DNA from 3 places in the Pseudoalteromonas sp. K222D genome. Region 2 is predicted to be linked to each of the others. Evidence: predicted binding sites of a transcription regulator. Region 2 holds the regulator's gene; each other region holds the start of a gene.
What was found. The regulator sigma-54, encoded in region 2, starts transcription at its own class of promoters, with help from an activator protein. The targets are predictions, from matches to a motif close to GTTGGCACGNNNNTNGNNT.
Positions count from the first base shown of each region.

Region 1: a site for sigma-54 is predicted at 1,938-1,956, ahead of J5X91_RS17440 (EF-hand domain-containing protein). Genes of this name have one in related genera too.
Region 3: a site for sigma-54 is predicted at 1,590-1,608, ahead of J5X91_RS13845 (BON domain-containing protein). Genes of this name have one in related genera too.

Region 1 is NZ_JAGGDL010000063.1:3,836-7,092, reverse strand. It holds gene J5X91_RS17450 (hypothetical protein) at 1-164, opposite strand, end outside; gene J5X91_RS17445 (HAMP domain-containing sensor histidine kinase) at 166-1,623, opposite strand; gene J5X91_RS17440 (EF-hand domain-containing protein) at 1,992-2,225, shown strand; gene J5X91_RS17435 (hypothetical protein) at 2,253-2,480, shown strand; gene J5X91_RS17430 (EF-hand domain-containing protein) at 2,636-2,872, shown strand; gene J5X91_RS17425 (EF-hand domain-containing protein) at 2,880-3,116, shown strand; gene J5X91_RS17420 (amidohydrolase) at 3,240-3,257, shown strand, end outside.
Region 2 is NZ_JAGGDL010000004.1:83,834-87,090, forward strand. It holds gene lptA (lipopolysaccharide transport periplasmic protein LptA) at 1-284, shown strand, start outside; gene lptB (LPS export ABC transporter ATP-binding protein) at 281-1,006, shown strand; gene J5X91_RS03880 (RNA polymerase factor sigma-54) at 1,076-2,569, shown strand; gene hpf (ribosome hibernation promoting factor) at 2,596-2,883, shown strand; gene ptsN (PTS IIA-like nitrogen regulatory protein PtsN) at 2,888-3,257, shown strand, end outside.
Region 3 is NZ_JAGGDL010000031.1:635-3,891, reverse strand. It holds gene J5X91_RS13860 (5-carboxymethyl-2-hydroxymuconate Delta-isomerase) at 1-26, shown strand, start outside; tRNA gene J5X91_RS13855 (tRNA-Ile) at 377-453, opposite strand; gene J5X91_RS13850 (YqaE/Pmp3 family membrane protein) at 760-918, opposite strand; gene J5X91_RS13845 (BON domain-containing protein) at 991-1,554, opposite strand; gene J5X91_RS13840 (LiaF domain-containing protein) at 1,869-2,534, shown strand; gene suhB (inositol-1-monophosphatase) at 2,805-3,257, shown strand, end outside.

The DNA of each region.
Region 1 (3,257 bases), on a different contig from region 2:
CGAGGCTTTGGGCTTGGCTGGCTGTTTTTATCGCTCGTTACTTTAGTTTGAGTTTGCGCCACTGGGCTATCAACCACTTGCTGTTGGGGGGTATTAGTTTTGCACCCCGATAAAATGATGGCACTGCCACACACACATAAAATAGCCATTAAACGCGAGGTCATGCTAGTTAACTCCTTGATTTGTTATTATGGGAAGCGTAATTAAAAATCGACAACCTTGGGGTTCATTTTGCTCTATTAATAATTGTCCGTTTAATTGCTCTACTGACTCTTTAACAATAGTTAAGCCTAAGCCACTGCCTTGTAGCGTAACATTTTTGCTATGCTTACCTTGATAAAATGCGCTAAAAACATGTGCTTTTTCGTGCTCTTTAATTCCGCATCCCTCGTCGCTTATCGCCATTTTTAGCTTACTGTGCTCAAAGGTTAACGCTATAGATACTGCCTGCCCGTGTTGTGAAAACTTTAAGCCATTAGAAATTAATTGCACTAAAATCATTTCAATTAACTCCCCAGGTAACGCAAGCGCCTTATTAGGTAAGTTGTTATGCCAAATAAGGGTTTGCTCTCGGGCTGTTAGGCGGTGCTCAAAATGACTATTAATTTTATTAATTAAATGATTAAACTCAACCTCACTTACGCTGTCTTTACTAGTACGAATCGCATTATAACTAAGTAGGCTGTCAATCATAGTACGAAGGCGCACCATAGACTGGCTAATAAGCTCAAGTACAGCGCGTTGCTCTTTAGTTATAGGGCCAACTATTTCATCGCTGAGTAGGTCGGTGCCCTCGACCATTGAGGCTAGAGGTGTTTTAAGTTCGTGGGTAACGTGGCGTAAAAAGGTGTCTTTTTGCTGCTCAAGTATATGTAACTGAGCTTGCACCCATTGTAATTTATTACCTAATTCAACTAGCTCTGCTGAGCCTTGCACGGCTATTTTTTGTTGCCAGTCACCTTGCCCTAATTTACCAATAATTTTAGTCAGGCTTTTTAAGCGGCCACTTATACGCCACAAAAAACCGCCTCCTACTAAGAGTGTTAGCGGAATTAGCGCCACCAGCCAGTTAATAAATGAAGTTTGTAACTGCGCTATTTCTTTTTGATTATTAGTAATTTGGGTTTCGCTTTTATCGCGTAACCATAAGGTAAGTTCGGCGAGTAAATCGCTAATAGGCAAAAACAAGGCTACCTGCTGTTGTTTTTGTTCAACAAGTTGAGTGTGTGCTAGTTGCAGAGTATTCATTAAACGCTGCCATTGTGCGGTGTGACTTTTACTGGGCGCTATACGTGTAAGATCTTCAATACTTTGTAGCGATGCTTGCCACTTATCAACTATGAGCGTATCGAGTGACTCACTTTTTAGTACCCAATTTTGCCGAGTAGCGCGCTCTAAACTATTGAGCTCTTGTTTTAAAATATTAAACGATTTAGTTACTTGGTAGTTATTACTAACAATTTGCTGAGTTACAGCTAACTGCTTATTAAGCGCATTTAAAAATACAATAACCACTAACGATAAGGGTAATAACGACAGCAGCATACTCATTACAAACTGGCTAATTAAATTAGGGCGCCAATTAAGTATTGCTTTGTATTTTTCAGCCATCGCTGCTGGCATTGCATCCATCCTTTAGTAACTTTAAACAGCCTATTATTAAGCGTTTAAGTTATACACTAGCTGAATCAATTTATCGAAATTTTCCGAGAAAACCCATTGATCGACGCGAAGCGGCGTCGATGGGTAGTTCACATATCTGTTATTCGTACTGTAAAGCCGCCTGTTGCCAAACAGCAACAACTCAACTACTTGATTTATATTGCTTCTTTACTTATAAGCCAAATTTCGTTGCAAAAAACACACAGATACCTGTAAAACTTGCTTAACCTATAACACCAAAAACCATAAGCAACTGAATTTAAAAGGTAAAAATAATTGGCATCGTTTTTGTAATAGTTAATCTAAGTTTATCTTATAAGGAAATGATCATGAGTAATCGCTTTTTAATTATTATGCCAATCGTTGCGCTAGGCTTTTTGAGCGCTAACGCGCTGGCAATGGATGTACAAGCTACTTTTAATGAACTTGATAAAGACAGTAACGGTACTCTCAGCGAAGCTGAAGCTGGTGAGGACGCCGTACTTCATGAAAACTTTTCACAAATTGATACTGATCAAAATGGTCAATTGTCGCTAGATGAGTTTAAACAGTTTATTAAGTAACTAACCTAGTAACCAAAGGAGTTTTTTATGAAACAACTTATAGCCGCATTTTCGTTACTGTTTTTAGTTATTAGTGCTACTGCCCTGGCTTCATCGTTTAATGCTCGTTTTGCTTTTTTAGATAAAAATATGGATGGAAAAATTTCTATTACCGAAGCAAAAAAAGATAAAGATGTAATGAAACAGTTTTCTGATTTAGATGTAAATAACGATGAAATGATCTCTAAAAAAGAGTTTGAGGCGTTTAAGCCTTAAGTTTAAATTCAAGTTTAGCCTTGTAAAATTAACTAAAAGTATTTGCTATAACCCCTGAGGGAGTGTGTAAATGGATTTAATGTTGGGCGTTAAATTATGGCAAGTACTTTATTTTATTACGAATGACATTAAAATGAGCTTTGCGAAGGAGCACCATGAAGATACGCGCTTGTTTAGTTAGTTGCTTATTATTACTAAGCTTTAATTCATTAGCACTTGATGTAAAGCAACGTTTTGATCACCTTGATATAGATAAAAGCGGCTATTTAATTCACCATGAGCTTGAGGCTCAACCGCACTTACTAAACAACTTTAGCAAATGGGATAAAAACCAAGATAATAAAATTTCATTGGTTGAATTTAAAAATTATCTTACGAATAACCTCTACTGAGTAATTTATGAAAAATATAAGCTATATAGCGCTCGTTGCGCTTAGTGTTTGTAGCACACCAAGCTTTGCCAGCAGCAATAACATTGCCAAGCAATTTGAAAAATTTGATCGTAACCAAAACGGCTTATTAAGCCGAGCAGAAACAGCCAGTGACCCTGCTCTATGGTCTCGTTTTGCAAGTTACGATAAAGACAAAGACGGCCACCTTTCTTTAAGCGAATTTACACTTTATGCAAGTCAGTAATTAATTTACCAATAAATTAACTGGCTTACTCTGCACAAATAACAATCCAACCACCTCAAGTGGTTGGTATTATAAAAGTGAGTTTGTTATGTTAAAGCCATTAACAATAAAAATAAGCTCACTATGCCACTCAAAAAAATA
Region 2 (3,257 bases):
CAGGCAGCCCTGCATATTTTGAAGAAAAGCAAGCAGATGGCACTGTCATGAGCGCCAGCGCTAACGAAGTACGTTACGATGTAGCGAAACGTTTTTTAACCCTAGTAGGAGATGCAAACATTTCTCAAGCTGGGCAAAAAATTACGGCTAAAAGTATCACCTACGATATAGAGCAACAGCTTATAAGTGCTGAAAAAGATGAAAACTCAACTGATCGGGTGCACACTATTTTAGTGCCTATAGACGTAAAAAAAGAACAAAAACTCAATAAAGGTCAGCCATGAGTACATTAAAAGCAGAGCTATTAGCAAAAAGCTATAAAGGCCGTGAAGTTGTTAAAAATGTAGGCCTTGAAGTAAAAGCAGGGAGCATTGTTGGTTTACTTGGTCCAAATGGTGCTGGTAAAACCACAACCTTTTACATGATTGTAGGCTTAGTTCCTAGTGACAAAGGCAAAATATTAATTGATGATAACGATATTACCCTACTTCCTATGCACAGCCGTGCTCGTTTAGGTATTGGTTATTTACCACAAGAATCGTCTATTTTTAGAAAGCTCACTGTGTATCAAAATTTAATGGCTATTTTAGAAACGCGTAAGCAACTAAACAAACAAGCCAGAGAAGAAACCCTAAATAGCTTGCTGGACGAATTTAGCCTGCAACATATTCGCGACAGCTTAGGCATGGCGTTATCTGGTGGTGAACGCCGCCGCGTAGAAATAGCACGTGCTTTAGCTGCAGATCCTAAATTTATATTACTTGATGAGCCCTTTGCTGGCGTGGATCCTATTTCAGTACTCGATATTAAAAAAATTATAGAACACCTTAAAAACCGTGGTATTGGCGTGCTAATTACCGACCACAATGTAAGGGAAACCCTTGATGTTTGCGAAAAAGCCTACATTGTTTCTCATGGTGAGCTAATTGCATCTGGTACTCCTGAATTTGTATTAAACGATAAAACAGTACGTGATGTTTATTTAGGCGAGCAGTTCAAACTGTAATATTTATGTTATTACTATAAGCATCTGCTAAGATTAATCATATCAATTTATAAGGATTGTTAGAGATAAATGAGGCAATCATTACAGCTGCGCATGGGCCAGCAACTTACAATGACTCCGCAACTGCAACAGGCTATTCGCTTATTGCAGCTTAGTACCTTGGATCTCCAGCAAGAAATACAAGAAGCACTTGATAGCAACCCGCTACTAGAAGTTGATGAGCAAGATTACACGGAAGAATCAGCTGGTAAAAACGAGCAAAAAGCAGATGATATTACTGTTAGTGCCTCTGCCGATGACACCCCGAGCGAGTATGAGCAAGATAGCGGTGAAGCACTAAACAAAGACACCATAAGCGACGATATGGCCATGGATGTATCATGGGATGAATATATGAGCGCAGCGCCTGCCTCTTCATCGGGGCCAATGCCTGAAGATGAATCTATTTATCAAGGTGCATCAGCCGAAACTCTGCATGAGTACTTAATGTGGCAATTACAGCTCACTCCTTTTAGTCCTATAGACGAAGCTATTGCCATAGCTATTGTTGAAGCCGTAGATGACTCTGGTATTTTAACTATCAGTTGCGAAGACCTTTTAGCAAGCTTTAATCAAGAAAGTGATGACGAACACGAAGTAGAACTAGATGAAATAGAAGCAGTGCTAAAGCGCATTCAATTATTTGATCCTGTTGGTATTGCAGCTCGCAGCTTACAAGAATGCTTATGTATTCAATTAAACCAATTTGATAAAGACACCCCTTATATTAACGAAACAAAAATGGTGTTAACTGATCATATCGATTTACTCGCTGCTCGCGACTATCGTACGTTAATGAAAAAAACTAAGCTCAAAGAAGAAGAGCTTAAAGAAATAATGACACTTATTCATACGCTTAATCCTAAGCCTGCGGATACTATTGTCAGAGAAGAATCTGAATACGTTATACCTGACGTATCTGTTAAAAAAATAAAAGGCCGCTGGGTGGTAGAGCTAAACCCAGATAGCATGCCAAAAATACGTGTTAACAGCCAATATGCTGCTATGTCTCGTACGGTAAAGTCCAGTGGTGACAGCCAATTTATTCGCTCGCACTTACAAGAAGCTAAATGGTTTATTAAAAGCCTAGAAAGTAGAAACGAAACACTCCTAAAAGTAACTAATTGTATTGTTAAGCAACAACAAGCGTTTTTTGAACATGGCCCAGAAGCCATGAAACCTATGGTTTTAAACGATGTTGCCGAAATAGTTGAAATGCACGAGTCGACTATTTCACGGGTCACTACACAAAAATTCATGCACACTCCACGTGGCATTTTTGAGCTTAAGTACTTTTTTTCAAGCCATGTAAGCACCGAAAATGGTGGCGAATGTTCATCAACTGCTATACGTGCCTTGATTAAAAAGTTGATAGCTGCAGAAAACTTAGCCAAACCATTGAGTGATAGCAAGATTGCAGATATATTGGCTGAGCAAGGAATTAAAGTAGCTAGACGGACAATTGCAAAATATCGCGAATCTCTGGCTATTCCCCCGTCGAATCAACGTAAAAGCTTGATTTAAGACGTACAACAAAGAGGAAAATGCTGATGCAACTAAACTTAACTGGTCGTCATGTAGACATTACAGACTCATTAAGAGACTATGTAAATAATAAATTTGCAAAGCTGCAAAGACACTCAGATCACATAACTAATGTGCATGTTATTCTCGATGTAGAAAAATTAAGTCAAAAAGCTGAAGCAACAATTTTTGTAAGTGGCGCTGAGCTATTTGCATCGACCGAACACCAAGATATGTACGCTGCCATTGACTCGTTGATTGACAAACTCGATCGTCAAGTAATTAAACACAAAGAGAAGTTTGCTCGACACTAACACTATGAAATTAAGCTCACTTATATGCCAGGACTGCAGCAAAGCTGTGGTCCTTTTTAATAGTAAAAAAAGAATTTTAGAATTCATCAGTGAACTCGCGCATAAAAAAATGCCGTATTTACCCCAGCAAGATATTCTCACTGCTTTATTGGCAAGAGAAAAGCTAGGCAGTACCGGTATTGGCCGAGGAATAGCAATTCCACATGGCCGTATGAGCGGGGCGCAGGAACCTCTTGCCTTAATTTTAATAAGCGAAACCGCTATTAATTTTGATGCAATTGATAATCGTCCAGTTGATATTTTTGTTGCACTTATAGTGCCCGATGGCGATAACCAGCAGCACTTGAAAACACTAGCCACAATAGCTGATAAAC
Region 3 (3,257 bases), on a different contig from region 2:
AACATGAGATCTACCGCAAAAATTAATTTATTTTAGCCGTTTCATTAAATTAGTGAACAGTTCTAGCAGCAAAAAATAGCTTAATCACTAACCAAGGTCATTTTATATAGTGACCTACAGGTTATTTCTAACGGGATTAATTAGCTACTTAATAAGCCAGAATGATCATGTTATTAATAATATAGGTATTAGCTTAAAAGCGTTAATAAGTACTCTGTAAAAAAACCCTAATTAGGGTTTTTTTATTGCCGTAAAACAATTCTATTTATTATTTTATAATGAGACAGTCACAAATATACTTAAAGTGTAATTAACACAACATAGAGCTATTCATTAGTTAATGATTGGAATGATTTTTAGTGGGTATATTTAAAAGTGGTGGCCCCTCCCAGACTCGAACTGGGGACCTAACGATTATGAGTCGTGTGCTCTAACCAACTGAGCTAAGGGGCCAACTTTTTGTATAACTGTAAACAGTTAATTTTTTAAGAAGCGTTTAGCCACATAGCGACTAAAGCGGGGTGCAGTATAAAAAGTTTTTAGGGGCTTGTCACTAGCAAAAGTCTTTATTTTAACAATCAATGGTCTAACTGCTTAAATAGTAATCTTTTTATGGGTGTAATATTAAAATTTGCAGAATTTAGGGTTAATACTGGCAGCTAAGTAAAAATGAAATGGAAGGCTGTATATCGCGTAATTTAAAAATTAAGCTTTAAACAAGCAACTTACAGCTTATATTACGCGACAAACAGAAATGAATTATTTTTTTGCGATAATGTAGATTGCATGTATTACTCCAGGGAAGTAACCAAACAACGTGAGTAAAATATTTATCCAAAAATGTAAGCCTAAACCCACCTGTAAAAATACTCCCAGTGGTGGCAGTAAGATTGAAAAAATAATACGTATAATATCCATAAATACTTCCTTATTTATAAACAAAAAATTATAAGCAAAAACCCAGCAAAGCTGGGTTTTATAAATACTATATTACTTTGCAACTATCGTTAATTTATCTACTACGTCGCGAACATCTTCAGCATTTTTAGCAATTTTTACTGCAAGCTGTTTTTCAGCATCTGAGTTCACTGTACCGGTAAGAGTAACTACACCTTTGTCAGTATCTACATCAATGTTTGTACCACCTACTTCAGAGTTAAATAAATAACGCGTTGTGATGACTGTGGTAATTTTAGCGTCGGTTAAGCCGCTACCATCATCATCTTTCATGTTGTCATGGCTTTTACTGTTCATGCTTTTCACAACAGTAAGCTGGTTATCAACATTGGTTACGCCATCTAAACTCAGTACAAGTTCTTCTGCTAGCTCTTTGTCGAGTTCGCTATTAACTTTACCTGTTAGTATAACTTTGCCATTTTTTACATCAGTGTTGATGTCAAAGTTATTGAGATTAGTGTTCATAAGAAGCACTGTTTCAGCCTTACCATCAATCCAAGCATCTTTACTTTCATTTTCCCAGCTGCTCGCTTGAGCACCCATAGCCGTAGTACCTAAAACTAACGCCGCAATGATAGATTTGTTAAATGTTTTCATAATCTTTCTCCTTTTGATTAAAGACACTTTAACTAATGCCAGCTTTAGGCCAACTTTAATAAGCAATTAGAATCAAAGAGTTAAGGCGGCATGTAAAATAACTTCACTTTGTATGCATCACTTTTTTACCGACTTATCGGTAAAAAGTTCTCAGTAGTGAAAATAACTAGATAATTACCATTTTGGTTAATGGATCGTTAATATAACGAAGTCACAAATAGGCTAAAAACATAACAAACTGATTAATAACAATAATATTTTTGGTATATGCTTTGCTTATATAGTGACAATAGTAAAATAAAAGGAATACCCTAATGAGCGTAAAAATAACAGACCGCCCCCTAGAGCAAGTGCGCGAAGAAGTGATTGATCAATTAATTTATAATTACAGCCACGGAGTTATTTCTGTTGAAGCATTTGAAAGGCGTTTAGATGAGGCAATGGCTACAAGTAATAATGAAGTCCTTGCTAGCTTAGTTGAGGATTTAACCCTTAATACTGATCAGCAATATAATGCCCAAAAGCATTCACAATTTTCACCCAATTACAGCGCTCAACAGTCTAGCCAGAGTGACTTTACATTACGCAGTATTTTAGGCTCCAATGAAAGAAGCGGCCAATGGGTTGTGCCTAAAAACATTTACCTAACTAACTTTATGGGCTCGGTAGTACTTGATTTTACTGATGCTGTTTTTACCCACCAAGAGGTAACGATTCATGTTAACTGTATTTTTGGCAGTGATGAAATATACGTACCAGAACACGTCAATGTAGTATCAAAAATGTTTAGCATTATTAGTAGTGTTGAAAATAAAACAGTGGCACTTAACAAGCATCAAGGGCCGACCATCCATATTGAGGGAAAGGCTATTATGGGCTCGGTAGAAATAAAAATTAAGCGCACCATTAAAGAAAAATTTATTAGCTTTGCAAACCAATTAAAAACCCAACTTGGTGGTAAAAGTGGTACTCCAATGTGATGAACTGCCTATAAAAGCATGTTCATAGCTTTATAACTTGGGCCTAGGTTAAAGAGTAAAAAACATGCTACATTTTTAAAGCACTAGAACACATTAAAAAACGCTTTGCAGATTCATCAACGTTGAATTTGTATAAAACGCCCTGCACATCAAGCAAGTACAAAAAACAAACAAAAGTATTTAGGCTTTGTTGTTTACTTTATGGCAAAAGTCGCTAAAATACGCCAGCTAAAATATATAAACGTTCTTTTACAACCCAAAGGTAATACCATGCATCCAATGTTAAACATTGCGGTTCGCGCTGCGCGTAACGCAGGCAAAATTATACTTCGTGCAAGTGAAGATTTATCAAAAGTTGAAGTTCAACAAAAAGGCACTAACGATTTAGTGACTAATATTGATAAAGAAGCAGAAGCTATAATTCGCGACACCATTTTACGCTCTTACCCTGAACACTGCATTGTTGGTGAAGAATTAGGCGAGCATAAAGGTAAGGATGCAGATTACCAATGGATTGTTGACCCGCTTGATGGCACAACTAACTTCATCAAGGGTATTCCTCATTTTGCGGTTTCTATCGCACTTAAAGTAAAAGGTCGTTTAGACCAGGCCGTTATTTATGATCCAATTCGTGGTGAGCTTTTCACTGCCTCTCGTGGTCAAGGCGCACAACTTAATAGCAAACGTTTACGCGTTTCTAAAACTGTTGATTTAGGCGGTTCA